3 regions of the Salinivibrio sp. IB872 genome follow, and region 3 is predicted to be linked to each of the others. Evidence: predicted binding sites of a transcription regulator. Region 3 holds the regulator's gene; each other region holds the start of a gene.
What was found. The regulator CRP, encoded in region 3, controls carbon source genes, mostly activating them, when cyclic AMP is high. The targets are predictions, from matches to a motif close to TGTGANNNNNNTCACA.
Positions count from the first base shown of each region.

Region 1: a site for CRP is predicted at 2,726-2,741, ahead of BZJ18_RS13375 (YbgA family protein). Genes of this name have one in related genera too.
Region 2: a site for CRP is predicted at 3,073-3,088, ahead of ectA (diaminobutyrate acetyltransferase). Genes of this name have one in related genera too.

Region 1 covers NZ_MUFO01000036.1:18,628-23,807, reverse strand. The annotation lists gene BZJ18_RS13390 (YceH family protein) at 1-166, shown strand, start outside; gene BZJ18_RS13385 (GIY-YIG nuclease family protein) at 173-448, shown strand; gene BZJ18_RS13380 (putative bifunctional diguanylate cyclase/phosphodiesterase) at 473-2,722, opposite strand; gene BZJ18_RS13375 (YbgA family protein) at 3,002-3,958, shown strand; gene BZJ18_RS13370 (MerR family transcriptional regulator) at 3,948-4,778, shown strand; gene phrB (deoxyribodipyrimidine photo-lyase) at 4,769-5,180, shown strand, end outside.
Region 2 covers NZ_MUFO01000048.1:16,837-22,016, forward strand. The annotation lists gene BZJ18_RS14730 (aspartate kinase) at 1-499, opposite strand, end outside; gene BZJ18_RS14735 (ectoine synthase) at 578-967, opposite strand; gene ectB (diaminobutyrate--2-oxoglutarate transaminase) at 1,013-2,290, opposite strand; gene ectA (diaminobutyrate acetyltransferase) at 2,302-2,859, opposite strand; gene BZJ18_RS14750 (bacteriohemerythrin) at 3,214-4,224, opposite strand; gene cspE (transcription antiterminator/RNA stability regulator CspE) at 4,390-4,596, opposite strand; gene BZJ18_RS14760 (slipin family protein) at 5,146-5,180, shown strand, end outside.
Region 3 covers NZ_MUFO01000002.1:206,818-211,997, reverse strand. The annotation lists gene BZJ18_RS01965 (ABC transporter ATP-binding protein) at 1-515, shown strand, start outside; gene BZJ18_RS01960 (TIGR02444 family protein) at 458-1,003, shown strand; gene BZJ18_RS01955 (hydrolase) at 990-1,952, shown strand; gene BZJ18_RS01950 (YheU family protein) at 2,100-2,318, shown strand; gene BZJ18_RS01945 (phosphoribulokinase) at 2,378-3,247, shown strand; gene crp (cAMP-activated global transcriptional regulator CRP) at 3,499-4,131, shown strand; gene BZJ18_RS01935 (hypothetical protein) at 4,261-5,127, shown strand; gene BZJ18_RS01930 (DUF1338 domain-containing protein) at 5,179-5,180, opposite strand, start outside.

The DNA of each region.
Region 1 (5,180 bases), on a different contig from region 3:
AAGCGAAATGAGACCCGAAACAGAAACGCTAGAGCTAAGCGCAGATAACGCCGCGGTGCCAAACCCATCTCACGGGACGCAGCATGCATTGGAAGCGCGGGTTGATGCGCTTGAGCAAGAGGTCGCCAGCCTGCGCGAGGCATTAAACGCGCTATTATCCAAATAAAAAAACATGAGCGAGTCGTGGTTCGTTTACTTGGTTCGTACGCGGCACAATGCTTTGTATTGTGGCGTGTCGACGGATGTTGAGCGCCGCTTTCAACAGCATCTCAGTGGTAAAGGTGCGCGTGCGTTGCGAGGGAAAGGGCCACTTTCTTTGGTGTGGCAATCTCCTGCAATGAGCAAACAAGCCGCTATGCAGTTGGAATATCAGATAAAACAGTGGCCCAAACAGCGCAAAGAAGCCTTATGTCTGGGAGATAACGACGTCCATCGATGGGAGTCGTAAAGGGCATATGCATCGGTTGCTTGACTATGAATTTGAGTAGCGTAGATAAGGAATATGCTGTTTCAGTAAGGTAAGGAGTTGATCGACGCTCATGGCGGGATAGTACAAATGACCTTGAATATAACGACAGCCGATTTGGGCTAAGTAGTCCTTCTGGGCTTGATGTTCGACGCCCTCTGCGACCACTTTCAAGCCTAAGAGATCCGCCATACCGATCACGGCTTGGCAAATCACTGCATCGTCTTTGCATTCGGGGAGTTGGTCGATAAAGCTGCGATCAATTTTAACCGTATCGACAGGGAAATGTTTCAAATAGGCCAGTGATGAATAGCCGGTGCCAAAATCATCAATTGCTAGTGATATACCCGCTTCGGTGAGCGTGTGCAATGTCTGTTGATTTTGTTCCAAATTTTCAATAAACACTTGCTCGGTCAACTCGATTTGCACGCGCTCTGCTGGTACTTGATGGCGTTCGATGGCTTGTAAAATCGTATCAGCCAGAAAACTGTCTTGAAATTCATGCCCAGAGACATTAATAGCAAGCATCGGCGGTGCGCAACCCTCGGTGAGCAGCATGGCATAATGCTCTAGCGCTTTGTTAATGATCCAATTCCCCAGTTGTTGCATCAATCCTGTATCTTCAGCAGTACGGACGATGGTGTCAGGCGAAATGATAGTCCCCCCTTCATCTTGCCAGCGGACTAAGGCTTCAATGCCGACGATACGCTGCGTTTTTAAATCAACCTGAGGCTGAAAATGCAGCATCAATTCATTGCCTTGGATGGCTTTGCGAATGGTGTATTCGATGTCGCGCTTTTGCTGAAGGTGGTCACGCATCGCCATTTGAAATACGACCACACGGTGGTGCACGAGTTGTCGTGCTCGATGCGCAGCGGTATCGGCGTGGCGCAGTAATTCATGAGCCGGCATAGATGTGTCATAGCGATACGCCACACCAATTGCGCAGCTAGGTAAAACAGTCACTCCCTGAGCGTGGCATTCTTTCTCTACAGTTAAACGCACCTGCTTGGCGTGTACCTCGGCTTCTAACGGCGATAGATCGGTGCGCAGCATGACAAAATGTTCATCACTGGTTCTGGCTAAATAAGCTTGTGGAGGCAATAGATTTTGTAAGCGTTTGGCGACGGTAGTTAATACGTCATCGTGAATGCGGTAGCCGTGAAGATCATTGATTTCCTTAATATTATCAATGTCGATACAAATCAGCGACAGCGTACGCGTTGCCGAGAGCGTCTTATTAATGGTGTGCTGAATGTGATTAAGCAGTGCATGGCGATTTGGCAGATAGGTCAGGGGATCATGATTAGCAATAAAATGCAGCTGATTTTCAACGTCTTTGCGTTGAGCGATTTCATTTTGCAGTCGAGTAATCGTCGCTTGTTCAGCTTTTCTCGCCATCAAATTGATTTCAATTAAATACAAGGCGATACCCACTAAGATCGTGACGACCAACCCAGAGATGTAAATGAGCATTGGCAAAGATAAAAAGTGTTCCGAGTCAGGGGTGCTCCACAATGTGACGATAAATTCCGGGCTGGCGCCGGTTAGCGTGAGCCCAACTTGTCCTGTTGCTGCTTCATTGGGCGGTATGTCCCCGAATACAACGTGCCCATCACTTGCAGCGTAGAGAGTGAGTTTCTGAAACGTATCGAGATAATCAGATGCTAGGTGGCTGATATGTTCTGCAATATCGAGAGTGCCACCGAGATAGTAGTTAGGCGTATTCCGATTTTGCGTATAGATAGGGTGTGCAATATGCCAGTCATGGAGCGACTCTACATCCATACGCAAAAGCTGAGCGTTACCGTCTCCTAAAACGTCAAACGGGAATTGCTCGGGCTTTTCTGAGTCATTTTGGGGGTAATGCCAACGAATCGTGCGATCAGACTCAGCCCAGAACAAGGCTTGAAAGTGAACGTCATTCCCCTGATGGGCTAGCACTAATGCTTGCCATGTCGAGTACGTCGAGGGAATGTTTTTTTCTATCTCGCTGGCAAGCACACTGAGTTCATTCAGGTGAGCATTCATGTGACGCGTTAACGCGTCAGCAAAGGATTTTGCTTCGACGCTTAATAGCTGCTCGGTGCGCAGTCGTTGTTGTTCTTGTGCGGTATTAAATAAGGAAAAAGTGGCAATCAGGATAGCAAAGCAGATCAGCGCAATCACGAGTATAGCGCGGCCGCGAGGTCGAAATGGGCGCTTCGCAATGGAGAGACGGTCATCGATGTTTAGTGTCGTTCTCTGTAAGGGCATGGTCGTGAGAGCTATATCATGGTGGCTTTAAGTGTATGTGACACGAGTGACTCAAGTCGTATCAATAGTGAGACAAATGTGAGACTCCCTCTTTGATAAGGAATAGGTAAAGCGTAGCAGCTGTTAAGGGGACTGCGTGAGGGTATATCAAGAACCAGAGTAAACTTGTACAAATAAAAAATATTGTACAGAAGTGATCCTTCGCCTACATTGAGTTGTACAACAAAATATAAATGTACAACTCTGCGGCTCATGCCGCTTGATAAGAAGAGGTGAAGCATGTCGTTTCCAGTTGGTGTTAGCGCATGTGTGATTGGTGAAAAGGTGCGTTTTGATAGCGGTCATAAACGCAGTCCATTTGTGACTAAAGAGCTCGCTCCCTATGTCAATTTTGTCCCGGTTTGTCCAGAGGTTGCGATCGGCTTACCGGTGCCAAGACCGACAATTCGTTTACTAGACAAAGGGAATGTGGGCGATATTCGTTTGGTTGAGACCAAAGACGCCAGTAAAGATCACACCGAAAGAATGGTGGCCTTTAGTGAACGAAAAGCGGATGAATTGGCCCATAAAGCACTACGTGGCTATATCGTTTGTGCCAAGTCGCCCACTTGTGGCATGGAGCGTGTCAAAGTCTATCGGGAAAATGGTTACACCTCTGATATCTCCGGGGTAGGGCTGTATACCCAAGCATTAATGGATCGTATGCCGTGGCTGCCGATTGAAGAAGATGGCCGATTAAACGACCCCGTCCTGCGTGAGAATTTTGTGTTTCGGTTATTTGCGTTAGACGATTTATATCGCAGTGTCGAAAGTGGCGTGACAAGAAAAGCGCTGGTCGCATTCCACTCACGATACAAATTAGTGTTGATGGCGCACTCGCCTGAGCGTTACCGAGAGTTGGGCCGTTTTATGGCGAACATCGCGGAGTACGATATTGATGATTTTTTCCACCGGTATCGCACGCAGTTTATGCAGTCGTTAGCTATCCGTGCGACACGGAAAAAGCACACCAATGTGCTAATGCATCTGCAAGGCTATTTTAAGAACAACCTCGATAAGAGCCAAAAAGCGGAGCTGACTCACCTTATTCATGCTTACCGGCAAGGCACTATGCCGTTGTTAGCGCCGTTGACCCTCATTGCTCACCATTTGCACAACCACCCAGATGATTACCTTGCTAGTCAAGCGTATCTGAAGCCGTATCCAGATGCCTTAAGGTTACGTTATGGACTCTAATCCCGAAAGCACGCTGACGATCAGCCAAGTCGCTGATCGTACCGGCGTTAATCCAGTGACATTGCGCGCATGGCAACGCCGTTATGGCTTGCTGTCTCCGGCCAGAACTCCGAAAGGTCATCGTCTTTACAGTGATGAAGACGTCGCCATGATTGGCCGGATCTTACGCTGGCTCGACAAAGGTGTCCCGATCAGCAAAGTGAAACCGTTACTGTCGCAAACCGAGACCCAAATAGATAGCGAAGATGATACGTTAGCGCGCGAGCTGATGAAGTTAATTCGTGACTTATCACTGAAAAAACTCGGCCAGCACGTCGAAACCTTATTAAAAGAATATCCGTTTTATTGGCTCATCGAACACGTCTTTATGCCGCTAGATACGTGGTTGGATGAGGAGCAAAGCGCCATCAGTTCTCTGCAGAAAGATATGTGGCGCAGTACGGTAATCGAAAAATGCCAAGCGGCAATGTTGGCGAACGCAAAGCGCAACAGTAAGTTCCCTTGTTGGTTAGTGACACTTACTGACACAGAAGATTATCAGCGCACCATGATGGCGATGCGTCTGAATGAGAAAGGTTACAACGTCACTATCTTGCGTGAGCCACATTCCCAACTTGGCCTTATCCTCGAAGTGATGCGAGAGCAAAAGATCCCCACGCTCGCAGTGATGGCTGCGCACCGCCTCGATCGTTCCCAGCTTAATCAGCTTCGGCAGTGTTACGCACAATCTGACATTCACATTGTGAGCCAGCCATTTATTTGCTCCGTACATGGAGACGAGCTAAAAGAACTCAAGGAGAACAATCCGTTATGCATTTAGTTTGGTTTCGACGCGATCTGCGCTGCCTCGACAATCGTGCACTGCATGCAGCGTGCGAAGCAAACGAGCCTGTTGTGGGCCTTTTTGTGGAAACACCGGACCAATGGGCTGCCCACCATATGGCCCCGATTCAGGCGGGATTGATTGAAGCAAGGCTTAAGGCGCTGCGTGACGAACTCGGAGCACTTAACATTCCGCTGCTGGTGACACGAGCCGCTGACTATAAGAAGGCGTCTGAAACGGTCGCAACTCTTGCGAACTCGCTGAATATCAACGCCGTGTTTGTGAATCGTGAATACGAGCTGAATGAGCAAAATCGCGATCGCCAAGCACAGCAACGAGTGGAGGCGCAGGGCATTGATTGGTACGCCTACCATGACCGTAATCTATTTGCGCCCGGCA
Region 2 (5,180 bases), on a different contig from region 3:
CAGAAAGGTCAACAAACCGTGAGTTAATTCCCACGCTCTCAAGCAAAAGAGAAGAGTTGTGCGCACTGTGAGCTTCGCCAATTGACGAGAGGAACTCGCGCACTTGGGGCAAATAGCTTTCTAGAGAAAACTGCCCATAGTTACAGGTTTCGAGAATACCTTCGATGCAGCTGTGCGCCTTCTCCATACGTTGACGAATGAAGTTGTCTGCACGCTCGCGGTAAACAGGGTCTGGGAACATGTTGCTGTTAATGAGCAGCATACGTTGTTCCAACTCTTCCATGGCATCGCGCCACTTCGGATTGTTGGCGGCGAGTAGGCGATAGATACCCGGCTTGCCAGATCGCTTACACTCCAGCAATGCATCCGTGATGCCAGCATAAGCAGAAACCACAAAAATTCGGTTATAAGGGTTAGACGGGTACAAAAAGATATTATCCATGACAGCGTCGAACGCTGACATTGATGTACCGCCGATCTTTTCAACGGTATGATTCATGTGAGCTCCTTGTGGGCTTTTATGAATTGAAGTCGTCGATTGGGTTTACAGGGGCAGCATCCCGCTGCCCCAAGACGGTTAATCGACCAGGGGGTAAACACCGTTTTCGTCATGTGTCTCTTGCCCAGTAATCGGTGGGTTAAAGACACAGGCCATGACCATATCGACACCTTTATTTGCGCGAAGCTGGTGCTCGTCATGTTTGTCAAGAATGTACAGTGTGCCAGGTTTGATTGGATACACTTTACCGTCGTCGGTCGTTTCAATCTCACCTTCACCTGACATGCAATACACAGACTCCAAGTGATTCTGGTAATGGATATGCGTGTCAGTATTGGCGTAAATAGTAGTAATGTGGAATGAGAAGCCCATGTTGTCATCGCGCAACAACATACGGACACTTTCCCAATTTTCAGCCACTACGCGGCGTTCACTGTTTTGGCATTCTTCTAATGTGCGAACAATCATGTCAATCCTTTATACGTCTGTTTGTTAATGGGTGAGAGCTTTGAATTAAGACGCTTTTTTCAATTTGTCTTTTTTGTATTGCTCAACCGACTTAACAAAAATCTGCAGGCCTTTCTCCATTTCAGCTTCGCTGACTGTTAATGGTGAGAAGAATTTGATCACTTCATCATCAGGGCCAGCTGTTTCGATGATCATACCGTGCTCGAAACAAAGGCTTGTAATGGCATCAGAGATATCACCATTTTTACATGCGATACCCTGCATCAGGCCACGACCTTTGATGGTGTCGAACAGGTCACCATTTTTCGCTAAGACGTCTTTCAACACTTTATTGAGTTGATCAGCACGCGCTTGGATATGGGTTTGGAACTGATCATCTAGCCAGTAAGTTTCAATCGCTTCTGCGGCTGTCACAAACGCATGGCTGTTACCACGGAATGTACCGTTATGTTCGCCAGGTGCCCATTGATCCAGCTCAGGTTTCAGTAGAACCAGTGCCATTGGTAGGCCATAACCACCAATCGACTTCGACAAGGTCACGATATCTGGGTTGATACCTGATGGCTCGAAGCTAAAGAAGGTACCAGTACGACCACAGCCAGCTTGAATATCATCGACGATCATCAAGATGCCATGTTCTTTACAGATGCTCTCTAGGCGTTGCAGCCACTCATTAGAAGCCGCATTGAGACCACCTTCACCTTGAACGACTTCAAGCAAGACAGCAGCGGGTTTATCTCCACCTGTTAGACCGCTTGAGGCATCGTTTAGCATGGTTTCGAACAGTGTGAGACCGTCAACATCGGCATAGCCGTCATACGGAATACGTGTTACCGCGTTATTCACTGGCATACCGCCGCCACCGCGATGGTGATGATTACCGGTCACAGCGAGTGCGCCATATGTGCAGCCGTGGAAGCCGTTCGTAAATGAAACGATGTTTGGGCGACCTGTCACTTTTCGTGCCAGCTTCATCGCCGCTTCAACAGCATTTGTACCGGTTGGACCCGTGAACTGGAATTTATAGTCCAAGTTACGTGGTGCCAAGATATGCTCTTTAAATACCTCGAGAAAGCGTGCTTTTGCACCGGTGTGCATATCCAAGCCGTGGGTAATCCCATCTTTCTCGATGTACTCAATCAGCGCTTTTTTCAGCGTCGGGTTATTGTGTCCATAGTTAAGCGAACCGGCGCCAGCAAGAAAATCGAGGTAGCGCTTGCCGTCAACGCCCGTGATCCAACAGCCCTTCGCGCTTTCAAACACGACGGGGAAGTTGTTGGCGTAACATTGAACATTTGACTCCTGCGATTTAAAGATATCCATAACTCATCCTGTTATTTTTTGAGTGGAATTCGGAAAAGGTATTCGGTGTCATGTTCACCGTTAAAGTGCTCTTGTTCATCAAGGAACACTGAGCGCTGACCCCCTGTACCGTAGAGGCGGTCTACCTTTTTGAACAGCGCCCAAGATCCGGCGTTGTCTTCTGTGATCGTGGTTTCAATGAATCGGATGTCTTGTGACACTTTGCGTGCCAGTAACGCTTCGACCATTGAAAGGGCAAGCCCTTCTCCACGTGCTTTGGGCGATACGGCTACCTGCCACACAAAAAATGTGTCTGGCTGCTCTGGACGAATGTAGCCAGAGACGAAGCCGTGAATGTCGCCGTCACGCTCTGCCACAACACAGGTCTCTTTGAAGTGCGTTGCCTGTAAGAAGTTGCAGTAGGCGGAGTTCACATCCAACGGAGGGCACTGAGTGATTAATCGATAGATGTCGCCACCATCACGAATCGATGGCTTACGAAACACAAACCGCGTGCTCGGTTTTATCTGTTTACGGTCAAGGACTTCGTTTTCAAGAACTGCCGTATCTGTCGTTTTTGATCGCCACATAATTGTTTTGTTCTCTAACGAATTTGTTATATATAATTATATATAATAGGCGCTGAATTTTGTTTATCAACCCCGTATTTCGCTAATTGGTTTATCGCTGCCAAGTAAGTGGCTGATATTATTAAAATTTATTAATGTTAAAATTTTTATTAACCATAATGCTTTGATGCGTAACATTTACTGGCCTAAATGTATTGGCGGTTTTCAATCTGGTGTGACTCATGCCACAAATAAGGGGAAGCCGGCGTGAAGTTTGCCTCAATCGTTGTTGAATGCAGTGAAATAATTGGCTTAAAAAATAGACATAAAAGAGGTTTATAGATAAAAATCTAGTTATCTTGGCAGCTTGTGGACTCAATGGGGGAACTGGGCGGATTGAGGCGATTGGCTAAGAAATTCGCGATATTGTCTGTCTTCTTTTACGACGTGGTGTACCCACCAGTAACGCAAAAACTTGAAAAACTCTGAAGAGTACAGTTCAGGATCCGCCTGGCACTGAAGCAACACATAATGCGCTTGCCGTGATAAACGCTCATGGATGGCCGCATGTTGTTTGTATTTGGGATAGGCGAGATCGTGAAGAATGTCTTCTTCTAGTTGGAAGTGGGACACAATGTAGTCTCGAAACCGCTGGGCGAGATCATCAAAATCTCCTTTTTCACCATCGGCATGGTGGTACGCGATAGCCTCATAGGTGTCATTGATGATAGCCAGTAATTGCTTGTTGCTGGCATCGAGTTCTGAGTGCCCCACAGAGTATTTGTCCTGCCAACGAATAAACTTTCTGTCTTTGCTCTTTGCTGTCGCTTGTTCAGGCGTAACAGGGGGTGCTGTTGTATCAATTGTCGGGCTTGTGTCCGAAATTTTTTCGATTTTCTCTTGTTCTTCTTCAGTGAAGACAATGGCCCCATTGTGCTCAAAATCGGTCGATTTAGCTGGATCGGCCTGATACATCTCAAAGTAGTATTTTGGTGGCTTTTTGGATTTGGTATCTTTGGCTAGCTGTTGAACACGATTTTCGAGGTCTTGTTTTCTAACTGGCTTGACCATGAATGCGTCAACATCATAACGGATGCATTCGCTAATCACTGACTGAGAGGCATTTGCGGTGAGAATGATGATCGGTACATCGTGCTGTAGGTGGTAGCGACCGCTACGGATAAGCCTTAGCATTTCCAAACCATCGATAGGCTCCATCTGTAGGTCGGTGATAATTAGGCTAGGTTGTTCGTGAAAGGCTCGTGATATGGCTTCAGCGCCATCGGCCGCCGTGATAACGGATTTGATCCCTAGCGCTTGTGCCATCAAACTTATGGTATCTCGAATCATTTCATGATCATCTACCACTAAACACCGAGATAGCATACTCCCTCCTGCCAAAGCGCTAACTGTTTTAAAAGCATAGTAAACGGCGAGTTTTGCTGCAGAGTGATTTGTAGAATTTTTTATACGTTTTTGTGGGGGGTGAGAGGTTGCGCATATAAAAAAAGGCGCCTAAAAGGCGCCTTTTCTTCTTAAATCTGGTTTAGCTTACAGGCGAGTTACGTTCGCTGCCTGTGGGCCTTTTTGACCTTGCTCGATGTCGAACTCAACCTGTTGGCCTTCAGCTAGAGTGCGGAAGCCTTCACCAACGATGGCGCGGAAGTGAACGAATACGTCTGGACCGTTCTCTTGCTGGATAAAACCGAAACCTTTTTCTTCGTTAAACCACTTAACGGTACCATTAGCTTTAGACATGATGTCTCCTGAATATATTAACTAGGTGTAGCAGTGACGCGAGTGCCATTAATCGTTCTATGGGCAAATGTAGCGAATATCTTCAGGACAACTAACTTTCCAGCCAAACGGTAGGGTGTTTCGATGTTTCTATATTCAATTGCTGCATAAATTTCCGATTAGCGAAGCCGCTTAACAGCTCCAAGAGGACTACGCGTAATTTGCGCGTCAGTTTACTGTTGGCTGTGACGATGGTCGCCTTTCAGCTTTCAGTAACGTCAACCAACACGGTTGAACAGTAGCGAGAATACACGCAAAAGAATGTGAGGTAAATCTCTTTTCGCACTTTATATCCGGTTTATTTTGAGTGAATGATTGAAAGTGAGATCAAGCGCCGAGATTTTTGTCAGGGTTAAGCAAATCAATGGCGAAAACCGCGTCCTGTATTGGGACGGATGTCAAAGATGCTATCGGACGCTGTCTTTTTTCATCGACATTGACGTACTCTTAATGCTTTCTACGAGTAGCAGCGCGTTGCTGTTTGTCGATCCTCTACTGATAGGAACCCTAATGAACGAAATGGTCTCTCTTACTAGCGCGTTTAG
Region 3 (5,180 bases):
CCCTACAATCGTTTGAAGGGGCGATGGTGATCGTAAGCCATGATCGCTTTCTGCTGCGCGCGACCACCGACGATCTTTATCTTGTCGACAACGGCGCGGTGCAACCCTTTGACGGTGACTTACACGACTACCATCGCTGGCTTGGCGAGCAACAGCGTGCCGACCGCGCGGAAAGTAAAAAACAAAACGCCGATGACAAAGCCGCCCCCCAGCAACGTCAGGTCGATCGTAAGGCACAAAAGCGTCGCGAGGCCGAACTTCGCCAAAAAACCGCGCCACTTCGTAAAAAAATTGACAGCCTAGACACAAAAATCGAACAGCTCTCTGCCATTATTGCCGATGCAGAGACCAAACTGGCCGACCCAACAATTTATGGCGCAGACCAAAAAGCCCAACTCGCGCAACAATTACAACGCCAGGCTGATGCCAAATCAGCGCTGGAAGAGGTAGAGCAAGAATGGATGGAGCGACAGGAAGAACTGGAAGCCATGGAGGCGGCATTCAATCAAGCCTAATTCCCGGCCAAGCGAATGCAGCCGACCTGTGGCAGTTTTGTTTGCAACACTATGGCAAGCAAGACGTCAAACAGGCGTGTCTTAAATTGCAAGATCAGCATCAGGGCAACGTCAACCTTGCCTTGTTGCTGGCTTGGCTAGAAAGCCATGGCTATGGCCTTGCCCCAGAGAGCCTCAGCCAACTTAAACAATCGCTCAGCCGCTCTGAGCATTTGCTGATTGCCTACCGCAACCTACGTCGCGATATCAAACCGCGCGTTGGCGCGGGACAATATAAAAAAATGCTGAATTTCGAGCTCAGCCTCGAGAAGTTCCAACAACAAGACCTCATCCACGCCTTGAATCAACAAACATGGCTGACCGAGTCGCCCTCGCCGTTGGCGTATTATTGCCGTCAACTCTCGCCCTCGGCCAAATCGCTCTATCCCACTCTGCGCGCCGGTGTGGTTAAAGAAGATGATCAAGGAGACGCTGATGACGCCTTTTGAACCGATTCCCAGCGCCCGTAATCCTCATCTACAAACCATCATGCCACGGCTGATGCGGCGGCAACCCGTGATCTCTCCTTTGTGGCAACAGCTGGATTTACCGGATGGTGATTTCGTCGATCTCGCTTGGACACAGACGCCTCAGCCCGGCCAACCGATAGTGGTGCTTTTTCATGGCCTCGCTGGCAGTTTTCATAGCCCGTACGCGAATGGATTACTGGCTGCTTTTCAGCGCCAAGGCTGGTGCGGTGTGGTGATGCACTTTCGTAGTTGCAGTGGCCGCTTAAACCGCGTCCCGCGCACTTATCACTCAGGCGAGACACAGGATGCGCGCTATTTTTTGACCACATTACGCATGCGTTATCCTCAGCATCCTATTCATGCCGTGGGCGTATCGCTAGGCGGCAACATGCTGGTGCGCTATTTGGCAGAGTATGCGGACGATCCGATTGTCTCCAGTGGCTGCGCAGTGTCACCCCCCTTAGACCTTGCCGCCTGCTCGTTACGCATTCAGCAAGGGTTCTCACGTGTCTACCAAGCGTACCTACTTCGCTCGATGCGACAAACCCTGTCAGATAAGCTCACGCGACACGCCCAAGTGGGTCGCTGGCAAGCAGGCGAGCAGCCCCGTATTTCGACCTTATTCGAGTTTGATCAAACCGTCACCGCACCACTGCATGGGTTTGAGGACGCACATCATTACTACCAGCAATGCAGTGGCTTATCCGTGTTGCCTGCGATCCGCGCCCCTTTGACCATCATTCATGCCAAAGACGATCCTTTTATGACTGATGCGGTGATCCCAACCACGCCATTACCGGCCAATATACGCTATCAACTCACTGACCATGGCGGACATGTTGGGTTTGTCACTGGCCATTGGCGTGCACCGCGTTTATGGTTGGAAGAGGCAGTGCCCGCGTGGATAGCTGAGCAACTCGACACCTGATGCCCCAATCGTCACGATAAATTGTGACTAAATCGACATAGACACACTGCACCTACACGCATAATTCGGTAAAATGGGAGCTAATTCACAACCTAAGCATGGAGATGGCGTCCGTGCCATCCCGATGTCAGCAAAAGGTGATGTAGTATGATGGTTCCATGGCAATCTGTGCCAGCCGAGACCTTGACCAATTTAATTGAACACTTTGTGTTGAGGGAAGGGACAGATTACGGTGAGCAGGAAGTCAGCTTTGCTGAGAAAGTTGAACAAGTGCGTGAACAATTAAAATCCGGCGACGCCGTGATTGTATACTCTGAGCTGCATGAGACAGTGGATATTCGTCGTCAGCGCGATCTCAGACCGTAACACCGCCTCCCCTTGTGGGCTGCGGTGTAAATTCAGACTGATCAATGACAGGGCTCGTCATGTCGGCTAAACACCCAATCATCGCTGTGACCGGTTCATCCGGCGCAGGCACAACCACGACCTCCGAAGCGTTTCGTAAGATGTTCAATATGATGAACATCAAAGCCTCTTGGTTAGAGGGCGATAGCTTTCACCGCTTCACGCGGCCAGAAATGGATGTTGAGATCCGTAAAGCCCGTGAACAAGGTCGTCATATTAGCTACTTTGGCCCCACGGCCAACGACTTCCCACGCCTTGAGCAATTTTTTAAAGAATATGGCGAACAAGGCACAGGTAAATACCGTCGTTATCTACACACCTTTGATGAAGCCGTGCCTTATAACCAAATGCCGGGCACCTTCACTCCCTGGCAAGATCTGCCTGAAAATACCGACGTATTATTTTATGAAGGCTTGCATGGCGGGGTGGTGGATGGTGACGTCAATGTCGCCCAGCATGTTGATTTACTGATCGGCATGGTGCCTATCGTTAACTTGGAGTGGATTCAAAAGTTTGTCCGCGATACGCGCGACCGAGGCCATTCCCGCGAGGCCGTCACGGACTCGATCGTGCGCTCCATGGATGATTATTTGCACTACATTACGCCGCAGTTTTCTCGCACGCATATTAACTTCCAACGTGTCCCGACCGTAGACACATCCAACCCGCTGAATGCAAAAGGGATCCCGTCACTCGACGAAAGCTTTGTCGTGATCCGCTTTCGTGGTATGAAGAACGTCGATTTTCCTTACTTACTGCAAATGATCAGTGGCGCGTTTATGTCTCGGCACAACACGCTGGTCGTGCCCGGCGGTAAAATGGGATTTGCAATGGAGCTGATTATTCGCCCCTTGATCCAACAGTTGATTGAGAAAGGCAAGATAGGTTAACCGCCGTAGCGCACTTAACGTGTATTACTTCTCAGGTCGTGATCTTAGCCACATTTTTGCCGAATTTTTAGGCGGTTGGCTTAGATCAAAATCAAGAAATCCAGATAGAAAAAAGATACACTCTTGTTAACATACAGTGAGCTTGTAGCCTGCGCCAAGACCTCGTATTCTGTGCATTGGACTGATGGGTTTCCATTCAGACAAAGACAGGACGTCGTTGCCGGGCAACACATGCAGAGGAAATAAGTTATATGGTTCCAGGAAAACCTCAAACAGACCCTACACTCGAGTGGTTCCTTTCACATTGTCATATTCACAAGTACCCGTCCAAAAGTACTCTGATCCATGCAGGGGAAAAGGCGGAGACCTTGTACTACATCGTGAAAGGTTCTGTGGCCGTACTAATCAAAGATGAAGAAGGCAAGGAGATGATCCTGTCTTACCTTAACCAAGGTGACTTCATCGGCGAACTTGGTCTGTTCGAAGAGGACCAAGAGCGCACCGCATGGGTACGTGCGAAATCACCTTGCGAAGTGGCAGAAATTTCATTCAAGAAATTCCGCCAGCTGATCCAAGTTAACCCAGACATTTTGATGCGTCTATCCTCTCAGATGGCGCGTCGCCTGCAAGTGACCAGCCAGAAAGTGGGAGACCTTGCCTTCCTGGACGTGACCGGCCGCATTGCGCAAACCCTACTGAACTTGGCGAAGCAACCTGACGCCATGACTCACCCTGACGGCATGCAAATCAAGATCACACGTCAAGAGATTGGTCAGATTGTTGGCTGTTCGCGAGAGACGGTTGGGCGTATCCTTAAAATGCTGGAAGAGCAGAACCTTATCTCAGCTCACGGTAAAACCATTGTGGTTTACGGCACACGCTAATCCTCGCGTGTTGCGACAAAACCGGCGTTTTTGCGTCGGTTTTTTTATTTTTATTGACTGAAAACTCATTAACCAAGTTCTACACTTCAAAAACGACCAATCTAACAACTGATTAACAGGATGTCGTTTATGAGAAGCTTACGTCAAACCCTTGCTGCATTGCTACTCGCGGCGGTTTCTTCAACTGCTGCGGCGAATATCACCATTGTCCATCCAGAACCACGGGCTGGCTCTGCCCTCGATTTATACGCTATCGACTTGATTGAGTTTTTAGCGGAAAAATCAGGTGAGTCTGTCACTTTACAAGCCTTTCAAGGTCAAATTGGCTCTCAGTCTCGTAAAGTGGAAATGCTAAAACAAGGACGACTGACGGTAGATTGGCTCGGGGCCGACCGTACCCTTGAGTCAGAGTTACTTCCCATCCGTTATCCAGTCTTTCGGGGTCTATTAGGCCATCGCTTGTTCATTACCAATCAAGCCACCGAACCCAAGCTTGCACAAATCAGTGACCAAGCAGGGCTCAATAGTCTGACCATGATCCAAGGGCAAGGCTGGGCGGATGTGAAGGTCTTGCAGTCGGCGGGATTTCGGGTTCGAGAAATCTCAAGCTTTGAGAATATCTTTAAAGGCGTCGATACCGGACGGGCCGACCTCTTCCCGCGTGCGCTTATCGAACCTTTTAGCGAGCTGGCAGAGCGACCTCAATATACAAATCTGTTGGTTGATCCGCACTTAATGCTGATCTACCGCTTCCCAATGTTCTTGTTTGTATCGCCCCAAAACCCAGAGGTAGCGACCATGCTCAACGATGCCTTTGCGGCCGCCTATCAAGACGGATCCTTCATCGAATTTTTTGAGAATGCCCCTCTGGTAAAAGAGACCTTTGAGAAAGCCAATATTGGTGAGCGCACGTTTATTCGGGTCGACAACCCACATCTGAGTAATGAGACTCAGGCAATTGACGATAAATTCTGGCTCGATATTGAAAGTCGCTAAACACCGCCAACCAAAAAAGGAGAGCATCGCTCTCCTTTTCTTCTCTCGCCACT